2 linked regions of the Acidithiobacillus ferrooxidans ATCC 23270 genome follow. The protein of the gene in region 1 interacts with the protein of each later gene in a pairwise test. Links are inferred from orthologs where the notes say so. Each region holds a gene or a part of one and is shown on either strand. Other genes may lie near its edges.

Evidence for each region. Proteins that work in one complex are often made in the same cells at the same time.
Region 2: the proteins of AFE_RS08930 (region 1) and ftsZ interact in binary tests that used the Escherichia coli proteins (3 or more experiments, as listed by UniProt). The link is inferred for Acidithiobacillus ferrooxidans ATCC 23270 from one-to-one orthologs.

What each region holds. Positions count from the first base shown.
Region 1 is NC_011761.1:1,680,372-1,686,874, forward strand. What follows is about bases 213-3,115. They hold AFE_RS08930 (bifunctional tRNA (adenosine(37)-C2)-methyltransferase TrmG/ribosomal RNA large subunit methyltransferase RlmN), read left to right. Parts: upstream 213-1,069; coding sequence 1,070-2,161; downstream 2,162-3,115. Other genes in these bases: miaA (tRNA (adenosine(37)-N6)-dimethylallyltransferase MiaA), read left to right, coding at 213-484; ndk (nucleoside-diphosphate kinase), read left to right, coding at 644-1,069; pilW (type IV pilus biogenesis/stability protein PilW), read left to right, coding at 2,158-3,003; AFE_RS08940 (RodZ domain-containing protein), read left to right, coding at 3,015-3,115. Outside these bases: more of miaA, read left to right, coding at 1-212; more of AFE_RS08940, read left to right, coding at 3,116-3,995; ispG (flavodoxin-dependent (E)-4-hydroxy-3-methylbut-2-enyl-diphosphate synthase), read left to right, coding at 3,985-5,085; hisS (histidine--tRNA ligase), read left to right, coding at 5,121-6,440; AFE_RS08955 (YfgM family protein), read left to right, coding at 6,437-6,503.
Region 2 is NC_011761.1:174,815-180,523, reverse strand. Bases 2,843-5,681 are described here. They hold ftsZ (cell division protein FtsZ), read left to right. Parts: upstream 2,843-3,599; coding sequence 3,600-4,763; downstream 4,764-5,681. Other genes in these bases: AFE_RS00935 (ferritin family protein), read right to left, coding at 4,885-5,681; ftsA (cell division protein FtsA), read left to right, coding at 2,843-3,541. In the rest of the region: murB (UDP-N-acetylmuramate dehydrogenase), read left to right, coding at 1-488; AFE_RS00955 (D-alanine--D-alanine ligase), read left to right, coding at 481-1,407; AFE_RS00950 (cell division protein FtsQ/DivIB), read left to right, coding at 1,400-2,242; more of ftsA, read left to right, coding at 2,273-2,842; more of AFE_RS00935, read right to left, coding at 5,682-5,709. UniProt on the Escherichia coli protein: Essential cell division protein that forms a contractile ring structure (Z ring) at the future cell division site. The regulation of the ring assembly controls the timing and the location of cell division.

The sequences.
Region 1 (6,503 bases):
TGACCGGCAACGCATTCAACGCGCCCTGGAAATCATCCTCGGTTCGGGGCAGACGATCAGCGGGGCACGTCACTGGCAAGGTACATTCCCCGGTCCGCTCTACAAAATCATCCTGCGTCCGCCTAGAAGCTGGTTACATCAGCGTATCACGCAGCGCTTTGACGTCATGCTGAACGAGGGATTTCTGGACGAAATCGCCGACCTGAGCGCGCGTCACTACGCGCCCGAGTTACCCGCCATGCGCGCCGTGGGTTACCGCCAATACTTCACCTGGCATGACGGCCTCTGTAGCGCCGCAGAGGCTTACCAAGCCGCACTGGCGGCGACCCGCCAACTGGCCAAGCGTCAGGATACCTGGTTTAAGAGGGAATCAGCGCATTATTATCTTGATCCATCCCGCGACGACGCATCATCCCTGCTATTGCAGATGGCCACCCGACCCCGGCAGGGCGAGGTGCATTCCATCGGATGGGACAACGGGTGATGGGCTGGAATGTCGAGGATGTCGACAAGCCTTTCGTCGCCCAGTTGCAGACTTAAAGTTGGCGCAGTCCAGACATCAACGCCGACGCGCCGGATTGCCAGCGAATACGCAGAATGCTAGCCTATGGCCACTCTGACTTTTACCCCCATTGAGGATCTTATGGCTGTTGAGCGCACCCTTTCCATCATCAAACCCGATGCCGTTCAGAAAAATGCCATCGGTGCCATTCTTGGTCGCTTCGAGAAGGCGGGGCTGCGCATCGCAGCCGCCAAGATGTTGCACCTCAGTCGCGATGACGCGGGTGGGTTTTATGCGGTACACCAGGCCCGGCCTTTTTACGGCGAGTTGTGCGACTTCATGAGCAGCGGTCCGGTATTGGTCACGGTGCTGGAGGGTGAGGGTGCCATCGCCAAAAACCGTGATCTGATGGGCGCTACCAACCCCAAGGATGCCGCTGCAGGAACGATTCGTGCGGACTTTGCCGACAGTATTGATGCCAACGCCGTGCATGGTTCAGACAGTGCCGAGACTGCGGCATGGGAAATCAGTTACTTTTTTGGTCAGCGGGAGATTTTTGCGCACTGAATGATGGGCGATTTTTTGGTGGTTGCTCCGGCCGAAAGGCCACACCTGCTGGGACTGGGTCGCCAGTCCCTCGCTAAGTTATTGCGTACCTGGGGAGAGTCCCCCTTTCGTGCCAACCAGATTTTGCAATGGCTGCATACCCGTCAGGTAACGGATTTCGCGGCCATGACCGACATCAGTAAAACCCTTCGCGCTCGCCTCGCCGCAGAAACCCGCATCGACATGCCGGAAATTATCGCCGATCAGACAGCGGCGGACTGCACTCGCAAATGGCTGCTCCGGTTGCCCGATGGCAATGCCATAGAAACGGTTTTCATTCCTGGAGAAGATCGTGGTACGCTGTGCATCTCTTCGCAGGTAGGCTGTTCTCTGGCCTGCAGTTTTTGTGCTACTGGTGCGCAGGGGCTCAGCCGCAACCTCGAAACCCATGAAATTATCGCACAGGTGCGGGTGGCACGCGATTTTTTAGGCCTGGATGCGATCACCAATATCGTTTTCATGGGCATGGGCGAACCGATGCTCAATTTGCGCGAGGTATTGCCGGCGCTGGATTTGTTGCGCGACGATTATGCCTACGGCTTTGGCGCGCGGCGCATTACCGTCAGCACCGCAGGTGTGGTGCCTGGTATGGATCGACTGGGTGCCGAAAGCCCGGTCAATCTCGCGATCAGCTTGCACGCCAGCCGTGATGAAATCCGCGACATTCTCGTGCCGGTAAACCGCCACTACCCGCTGGCGGAGCTGCTCGCCGCCTGCCGCCGCTATCCTTTGCCGCCCCGGCGCCGCATCACCTTCGAATATGTGATGCTGGAAGGAGTCAATGACGCCGACTCCCATGCGCGGGAACTCCTCCGCCTGTTACGAGACATCCCGGCCATGGTGAATTTGATTCCCTTCAATCCCTTTCCCGGCTCAGATTATAAACGGTCGCCACAGGTGCGCATCGATGCTTTTCGCGATATCATCCTGCGCGGTAACGTAATGACGGTTACGCGCCGGCCACGTGGTGACGACATCGCCGCCGCCTGTGGTCAGTTGGCCGGACAGGTACGCGCGGGTCGTCGCAGTATTCCCTTGGCAGTGCATTCATGAAAAGACTTCTGGGACTAGGGGCTGGTGTACTTTTGCTGAGTGGCTGTGGGCTTTTCGGTGGCAAAGGAGCAGGATTGACGCCCGATCAGCAAATGGCTGCGTATATTGCCCATGAACACAAGGCCAACGCTTCTGCTTCTGGCTTCAGGCCGACATCCGCCAACAGCGATAAAGCCAAAGCCGGTATCTACACGTCTCTCGGGACCGCTTATTTGCAGGATGGCCATCCTCGACAGGCGATCCGGGAACTGCAATTGGCGATTGCCGCTAACAGCCGTTATGCCGATGCGTACAATGTCATGGGTCTGGCCTACGAACAGTTGCAGCAGCGTGATCTGGCCCGCAACGCCTTTCGCCGGGCGCTCTCCTTAGATGCAAAAAACCCAGAATACCTCAATAATTACGGCGCATTCCTCATCAACTCCCGTAACTATGGCGAGGCGGTTATCGAGCTGAAACGGGCCACGTCCGATCCGCTATACAGCACGCCGCAGTTCGCGTGGACCAATCTCGCACAGGCCTACGCAGGACTCAAGGACTTGTCGGCGGCACGCGATGCCCTGGACCGGGCACTTTATCTGGTACCGAACTATCCGCCAGCCCTGCTGATGCTTGCCGAACTGGATTACAATGACGGCAAAGCAGATGCCGCTTTCGCCCATTTGCAGGTGGTTCTGGCGCAGGAGCCGGATAACGCTGACGCGCTCTTGCTGGCGGGGCGGATTGCCGCCCTGCAGGGGCGGACAACACAGGCACAGTCCCTTTGGCAGCGCTGTGTGACTGCTTCACCTTATTCCGCAGCAGGCAAGCAGGCGCAGCGACTGCTGCTGCGAAACGGTTGAGACGGTAGGCCATGGATATGACAACGGAAAACGAAATTTCTCAGGACTTGCGGGCGGCAAGGGAGGCACATGGCTGGAGTCTTCGCCAAGTCGCAGAGCGGTTGCATATCACCGAAGCTCAGGTAAAGGGTCTGGAAGACGGTGATTATACTGCTCTGCCTGGAGCCGCTTTCGCGCGTGGTTTCCTGAAGAATTACGCGCGGCTGCTGGGCCTGGATCCCGAACCGCTGCTGAAGACGTATGATGCCTCCAATGAAGGATCGGGGTTGCACCCGTCGGAAACGGTGTTGCCCGCCAGCGAAGGGCCGCTGTTGGATTACAGCCGACGCGTACTGATTTTTTCCGTATTGATCGTGATCAGCGTTATTGCGGTCGCATGGTGGGTCTGGAGTCATCAGCAGCTGCAGGGCCTGCCTGTCACGGCGGTTTCGCCTATGGTGGCCAAACATCCGGCGGCTTCCGCTAAGGTAGTCACCATAGCGCCCAGCGTGTCAGCCGCTGCCTCGGTGCCAGCAATCGGGAACCCGCCAGCGGCACCCGGCCTGCCCGTCGCGCCGGTCCCGGCAACCCGGTCTGCAGCCGTCGCGACGGGTCCTGGGCTGACGTTTCAGTTCAGCGCCGACTGCTGGGTGCAGGTCAAAGACTCCACAGGAAAAACTCTGCTTGCAGTTTTGGGACATCGCGGCGATGTCCTACGCGTCGATTCCGGTACACCGCCATATAATGTTCTGGTAGGCAAGGCCAGCGCCATCACCATCAGTTATGATGACAAGTCTGTGCCTTTGCCCGCCAACGCCTTGGGCGTGGCCAGACTGCAGATCGGCGCCACGCCGATCGTCGCTGGTGTTCCCCCCCACAGTGTCACCCACGTGGTAACCGCCGCTCATGGCCAGGTACCCCCCCCTGCGCTACCGGTAGCCAGCATGACTTCACCACCTGTTGCGGTATCTGGTACCGCAGCCGTTTCCAGCGAGGCTTTCCATGCACCATGAATCTCCCATTCGGCGTCGTAAGACCCGGCAAATTCACGTTGGCAAGGTAGCGATCGGCGGCGATGCACCGATCAGCGTGCAAAGCATGACCAACACCGAGACCCGCGATATCGCGGCCACCGTCGCGCAAATCCGGCGCCTGGAGGCGGTAGGTGCCGACATCGTCCGGATCTCCGTACCCAGCATGGATGCTGCGGAGGCATTCAAGACGATCCGCGCTCAGGTGGAAACCCCACTAGTCGCCGACATCCACTTCGATCACCGCATCGCTTTGCAGGTGATGGAAGATGGTGTCGATGGCCTGCGTATCAATCCCGGAAATATCGGCTCTCTGGACAAAACACGGCTGGTGGTGGAAATGGCCAAGGACAAGGGGATCCCCATCCGTATCGGCGTCAACGCAGGGTCGCTGGAGAAGGATATCCAGGAGAAATATGGGGAGCCGACGCCGGAGGCACTGGTGGAGTCTGCCTTGCGTCATGTGAGCATTCTGGACGAGTTGAACTTTCATGATGTGAAGATCAGTGTCAAGGCCTCCGACATTTTTCTCGCTGTGAGCGCTTACCGCCTGCTCTCGGAAAAGGTGGATTACCCGCTGCATCTCGGTATCACCGAAGCCGGCGGCCTGCGCTCCGGCACTGTCAAATCCGCTATCGGGCTCGGCCTGCTCCTGCGGGATGGGATCGGCGATACCATCCGGGTTTCGCTCGCAGCGGATCCCGTCGAGGAGATTCGTGTCGGCTTCGATATCCTGAAAAGTCTGCACCTGCGTCAGAAGGGGATCAATCTGATCGCCTGCCCGTCCTGCTCTCGTCAGGAGTTTGATGTCATCACCACCATCAATGCCCTGGAAGCGCGTCTGGAAGACATCCTCGAGCCCATGGACGTTTCGGTGATCGGCTGCGTGGTGAACGGCATCGGCGAGGCAAAGGAGGCCGATATCGGTCTGGCGGGCGGTGACAAGCGCAGCATTCTCTACTACCGCGGCAAACAGGTCGACCGGGTGGAGAACAACGATATTGTCGACGTGCTCGAAAAGCGGATTCGTGCGGAAATCGCTGAACGGCAGGCGACGCGCCATGAGGGTTGAGCACGACCTCCCGGTGTTGCAAGAAGGGAGCGGGCATGGCGGGTAAAGAGTTGCAGGCGGTACGTGGTATGAATGACATTTTCCCGGAGGAGAGCGCGGGGTGGCAGGCGTTGGAAGGTGACCTGCGGATGTTGCTGGCGCTCTACGACTACGGTGAAGTGCGTCTGCCTCTTGTGGAATCGACGGAACTCTTTGCCCGTGCCATTGGCGATGCCACCGATATCGTCCAGAAGGAGATGTACACTTTCGCCGATCGCAATGGAGACAGCCTTACCCTGCGGCCGGAGGGCACAGCGGGATGCGTGCGTGCGGCTATTCAGGCCCGGAGCATACGGGGCCAGACCCCGCGTTATTATTACATGGGGCCGATGTTTCGGCACGAGCGTCCGCAAAAGGGCCGCTACCGACAGTTTCACCAACTGGGTGTGGAGGTTTTCGGGCTGCCTGCGGCGGGCACTGATGCCGAGGTTATCGTCCTGTCAGCGCGGATTCTACGGACGGCTGGGGTTACCGCTTCGCTGCAGATCAACTCACTGGGGAGCCCGGCGGCGCGTATCCGCTATCGAACCCTGCTGCTGGACTATCTGCGCCCACGGCGTGGGGAGCTCTGTGCCGACTGTCGGGAACGGATGGAGCGCAACCCGCTGCGCGTACTCGATTGCAAGGTGCCTGCCTGTCAGGAGATCGCCCGCATGGCTCCGCATTTGGTGGATCATCTGGACGAAGACTCCGCCGCTCATTTCGCCAGTCTGCAATCGTTGCTGACCGCGCTCGATATCCCGTATCTGGTCAATCACAGCCTTGTACGCGGCCTGGATTATTACAACCGTACGGTTTTTGAATGGGTGACGGACGCGCTTGGTGCCCAGGGCACGGTGCTGGCGGGTGGTCGTTATGACGGCTTGGTCGCACAGTTGGGTGGCGCTGATACGCCGGCGATCGGCTTTGCCGTGGGCCTTGAAAGACTACTGGCGTTGCAGGCGCTGCAGGGGAGGGGGATAGAGGCGCCCCATCCTTTACTGTTTATCGGCGCACTGGATGATATTGCGGTGGCCCGTGCGTGGCGGATCGCCGAACGGCTGCGGGATGCAGGTATTTCCGTGGTAACCGGGGGCCCCGCTACCTTCAAGAACGTCATGAAGCAGGCGGAACGTTCTCGCGCCAGATTCCAGGCCCTGATTGGCGCAGAGCAAATCGCCGGTGAGCCGCTGATCCTCAAGGAACAGGCCGGAGAAGGCCGCTGGCAGGGAGATCCCGAGGCGTTGTACGAGGGTTTGCGCAGCCTTGGCGTTGATTTCCCGCAGCATGCACCCCATACTGTCCCCAATTTTGCCACAGCCAGAACCTCATCGTGACCGGTCCAGAACTCTCCGAATTCCTTTATCGCCATCGAGTTTCCGTTATCGCGGGCATCATCA
Region 2 (5,709 bases), 1.5 Mb from region 1 along the record:
ACGGCGACACCTGGAGCCTGGTGGAATGGGCCGAGGTCCTGCACCCCGATGGCCGGGTGCAACGCCTGTCCCGCTCCGAGTTCCAGGTGGGTTACCGCGAGGTGCAGGGTCAGGGCGCTGCGTGCTTCATCGCCGCGGGACTGCGCCTGTCGCCCGAAGACAGCGACATCGTCCTGCAGCGCCTGCGTGCCTGGCAGGAACGCCGCGCCGCCACTCAGCCCCTGGAATGGCCGAGCTGCGGTTCCGTCTTCCGCAATCCACCCGGCGATCATGCCGCCCGGCTCATCGAAGCGGCGGAACTCAAGGGCCTGCGTTATGGGGACGCCGAAGTCAGCACCCAGCACGCCAATTTCATCATCAACCGCGGTGCCGCCCGCGCCGAGGAGATCGAGGCACTGGTGGCCAACGTACAACAAGAGGTCCTCAACCGCTTCGGCATCGAGCTTCAGCCGGAGATGCGGGTCATCGGGGAGGTGGCCGATGTCTGATTTAGCCCGCATCGCCGTACTTTACGGAGGCCCCTCCGGAGAACGCGAAGTCTCTCTCGACAGCGGTCACGCCGTGTTGCAAACCTTGCAGGGGCTGGGCATGGATGCCGTCGGCGTCGACATCCAGCCGGCCATCCTCCAGCAGCAAATGGCCGAAAGCGGAGCACAGATCGCCTTCAACGTCTGCCATGGCGCGGTAGGCGAAGACGGTCTGTTGCAGGCCTGCCTGGAGACTCTGGATATGCCCTACACCGGCAGCGGTGTCCTCGCCTCCGCTCTCGCCATGGATAAATGGCGCTGCAAGCAGCTCTGGCGAGCCGCCGGTTTACCGGTGACCGACGGCATCCTGCTGCATCGCGGCAGCCATACGCCCGACCTCGGCGCCCGCTTCGGCTGGCCCCTGTACATCAAGCCGAACCACGGTGGCTCCAGCCTCGGGGTCAGCAAAGTCGGCGGCCCGGCGGAATTGGATGCGGCCTTGCAGTGCGCCTTCGCCATCGAGGATGAAGTCCTCTGCGAGGGTGCCGTCATCGGTCACGAAGTCACCGTCGGCATCCTCGATGGCCAGGCGCTGCCGCCGATCGTCATCGAAACGCCCCGGGCCTTCTATGACTACACCGCCAAGTATCTCGCCGACGATACCCGTTATCTCCTGCCCTCCGGCCTCGGCGCTCCGCTGGAGCAGCAGTTGCAGGCACTTGCGCTCCGAGCCTTTGCCGAGCTCGGCTGCCGCGACTGGGGGCGGGTCGACTTCATGATCGGCGGCGACGGTCGACCCCATCTGCTGGAAGTCAACAGTGTGCCCGGCATGACCAGCCACAGCCTGATTCCCATGGCCGCCAAAGCCACCGGCATGGGCTTCCCGGAATTATGCGCCACCATACTGCGCACCGCGCAGAGGAGAGTGAAACATGGTTAGCGTCATGCGCGATTACCGACATGGGCAGCAACCGCAACATCCTGCCGCCACCCTCAGAAAACCGCCCAGACCCAAAGCCGAGGCGGCTCCGCCCAAAGTACGCCGGGCCATTCCGTGGCGGCTTTATGGCCGCGTGCTCTTTGGCGGAATCGGTATCAGCGCCCTCGCGTGGGGGGGCTGGATGGGCTGGAACTGGGTGCGTGAACCACAGGTCATGCCCATCAGCACCTTGACCATTTCTGGCATATCGGCGCGGATCCCGCTGCCCGAGGTGAACGCCGCCCTCAGACCCTACGTGGGTCAGGGTTTTCTCTGGATCCATCCGGATCAGGTGCGACGGGCAATCGACGCCCTCCCGTGGGTAGCGGATGCCGAAGTCCGCCGGGTCTGGCCCGACCGGCTGCAGATCCGGATCAAATCCTACACACCCGTAGCCCGCTGGCTGAGCGGTGCGGGACAGATGGTGGATGGCCAGGGTCAGGTGTTCAGCGTTCCCCCCCGGCAGGTACCGGCAGGACTTCCGAACCTCGAAGGCCCGGCCGACAGCGGTAGTGAACTGATCGCCCAACTCGCCACTTTCAACGGTATCGTCGCCCCGCTCGGCGTCAAGGTGACATCCCTTCAGGAAGACCGGCGCGGCGGCTGGCGCTGCATTCTCAGTAATCAGGTGCGCCTGCTGCTGGGCAGTGAAAACATCCTTCCCGCCTTGAAACGCTGGGTGGCCATCGCCCCCCAGGTCAAGGAATACCTCGTGCCGGGGGCCACCATGGACCTGCGCTACACCAACGGCTTTGCGGTCGCCATGCCCGCGGCGGCCACCGTCAGCAGTCAGTAACGGATCACCGATCCGAAGGAGCGAAACGAAATGAAACGCAGCAATCCGGAACTCATCGTCGGTTTGGACATCGGCACCTCCAAGGTCGCCTGCATCGTCGCCCAGTCCAGGGGCGGCCGTGAGGCAGAGATCATCGGCGTCGGTCAGCATCCCTCCCGGGGCCTCAAAAAGGGTGTGGTCGTCGACATCGAATCCACCGTTCAAGCCATCACCCGCGCTGTACAGGAAGCGGAACTGATGGCCGGTGTGCAGATTCACGGCGCCATCGTCGGTATTGCCGGCGGCCACATCCGCGGCTACAACAGCCACGGCATCGTCGCCATCAAGAACAAGGAAGTCAGCAATGAGGATGTCGGTCGGGTCATGGACGCCGCCCGTGCCATCGTCATTCCCCAGGACCAGAACGTCATCCACATCCTCCCCCAGGAATTCATGATCGACAGTCAGGAGGGCGTCCGTGAGCCGGTCGGCATGTCCGGCGTGCGCCTGGAGGCACGGGTGCACATCGTCACCGGTGCCGTGAGTGCGGCACAAAACATCACCAAGTGCGTCGAACGCTGCGGCTTGCAGGTACAGGATCTGGTCCTCGAACAGCTCGCCTCCGCCGATGCCGTCCTCACCGCTGATGAGAAAGAACTCGGCGTCTGTCTGGTGGACATCGGCGGTGGCACCACGGACATCGCTATCTTCCGCGATGGCGCCGTTCGCCACACCGCCGTCATCCCCATTGCCGGCGATCAGGTTACCAACGATATCGCCCTCGGCCTGCGCACCCCGCCCGTCGAAGCCGAACAGATCAAAAAGCTCTACGGCTGCGCCCTCGGTGATCTGATCGAGCAGGATGATGAAATCCCCGTCCCCAGCGTCGGCACCCGCCCGCCGCGGACCATTTCGCGGCGTATTCTCGGCGACATCATCGAGCCCCGCATCAAGGAGCTTTTCGAGCTGATCCAGGCGGAACTGCGCCGCACCGGCTACGAAGACATGGTCGCCGCCGGAGTGGTCATTACCGGCGGCTCCAGCAAACTGGAAGGCATGGCCGAACTGGCCGAAGAAATCCTCCACCTGCCGGTGCGCGTCGGCGAGCCCATGCATTTGCCGGGTATGGAAACCGTCGTCCGGACTCCGGGCCATGCCACGGGTGTCGGTCTGGTCATGTACGGGCTGCACAATCAAGTGGCGAGTCAGGCCGAGCCACTTCAGAACCCGGCCATCGCGGCCCGGGAAAACCATATGGATACCAGCTTCGGCGGCGTTTTTCGCAAGATGCGCTCCTGGGTACAGACGAGCTTTGGCTGATTTCTGCTTGCAGGGCTGAGGCACACAATTTTGCAAGACTTCAAGAAGGAGAAAGACAATGTTTGAACTCAATGAATGTGAACAAGACGGCGCTGTCATCAAAATCATCGGCGTCGGGGGCGGGGGCGGCAACGCCATCAACAACATGTGCGCGGCAGGATTGGAAGGCGTGGAGTTCATCAGCGCCAATACCGATGCCCAGGCGTTGCGCCACTCCCAAGCCAGCCATACGATCCAGCTCGGCGCTCAGATCACCCGCGGCCTCGGTGCGGGCGCAGATCCCGAAGTCGGGCGCAAGGCCGCCGAGGAAGGCCGTGACGAAATCCGCGCGACCCTGGAAAAGGCCGACATGGTCTTCATCACCACGGGCATGGGCGGCGGCACCGGCACCGGCGCCGCCCCCGTGGTGGCAGCCATTGCTCGCGACATGGGCATCCTCACCGTCGGCGTGGTCACCAGACCCTTCAACTTTGAAGGCAAGAAACGCCAGCAGCACGCCCTCTCCGGCATCGACGAGCTCTCCCAGTACGTGGACTCTCTAGTCATTATCCCCAATGAGAAACTGTTGTCCGTCCTTGGCAAGAACATCAGCCTCAAGGACGCCTACCAGGCCGCCGACAACATCCTTCTCGGCGCCGTGCAGGGCATCTCGGAGCTGGTCACCCGCCCCGGCCTGATGAACCTGGATTTCGCCGATGTCCGTACCGTCATGTCGGGCATGGGTCTGGCCATGATGGGTACCGCCAGCGGCCGCGGCGAAAACCGCGCCAAGGATGCCGCCACCCGCGCCGCCTCCAGCCCGCTGCTGGACGACATCAATCTCGCGGGAGCCCGCGGCATTCTGGTCAACATCACCGCCGGCATGGACCTGACTTTGGGCGAGTTCGAAGAAGTCGGCGAACTGATCCGTGGTTATGCGGCAGATGACGCCAACGTCAAGGTCGGCACCGTGCTGGATCCGGAACTGGAAGGGGAACTACGGGTTACGGTGGTCGCCACCGGATTGCAACGGGAACCCGTGCGGCTGGCGGTCGAGAATATCCGGCCACGGTCGGCAGCCATCCCGGCTACGGCGGCAGACTGGCGCAACCTTGACAAGCCCACCGGCATGCGCCAGACCGAACGCCCGACGGGTTCGAGCGTGCCCGCCCATGGCGGCAACCATACGCCGAACTACGCGGACCTGGACATTCCCGCCTTCCTGCGCCGTCAGGCGGACTAAGGGCGTAGGCCGGGTCAGCGCAGGCGTTGACCCCGGGCGGCCAGGTTTCCCGCCTGGTGGGGGGACCGCCTGCCTGCCGCCATGGCCACTACCGTGCCCATGAGGAACCGTTACAGCGCGCTCAACCCGCCACCAAGTGCCCGGAAGCATCATGGGCGGCGGCGCTCATCACCTTGCGGTAACGGCTGAGATCCTTGATGCTCTGAATGGGCGTTTCGAGCAGAGCGGAAAGATTGCGCAAAATGCCATTGACCACCTTGCCCTCCCAGATCGCGTCGAAATGAATCTGGGTATCCAGCCATTGCTCCAGCCAACCCGGATCCGGCAGATGACTCTGCACACTGTCCTCGGGATACATCGCCTTGTTCACATGGAGATTGGTGGGATGCAATGCCTTCGCCGTCTTGGTATTGGCCATGAGTACACCGATCTTGGCAAAAGCCAGACGCGCGCTGTCCCCGAGGCGATCAATGGCGCGCCGCATATATTTCAGATATACACCGGCGTGCCGCGCCTCATCCTTGGATAGCACCTCGTAAATCGAGCGGATCACCGGCTCGCTATGCCACTGCGCCGCGCATTTGTACCAGTGTGTCAGGCGGATTTCGCCGCAAAAATGCAGCATGAGGGTTTCCATTGCTGGCGCCGGATCAAATTCAAAGCGTACATTGTGCAATTCCTCTTCCGTCGGCAGATATTCCGGCGCGAAGCGGCGCAGGTATTCCATGAGCACCAGGGCGTGCTTCTGCTCTTCGTAGAACCAGATGGACATGAAGGCCGAGAAATCGGAGTCGCTCCGGTTGTCGCGGAGAAACATCTCCGTCGCCGGGAGTGCCGACCACTCGGTGACCGCATTCATCTTGATCGTGCGCAACTGCTCATCGCTGACCAGGTTACGGTCAAACTGCTCCCAGGGGATGTCCGTGGCCATGTTCCAGCGCGCGGC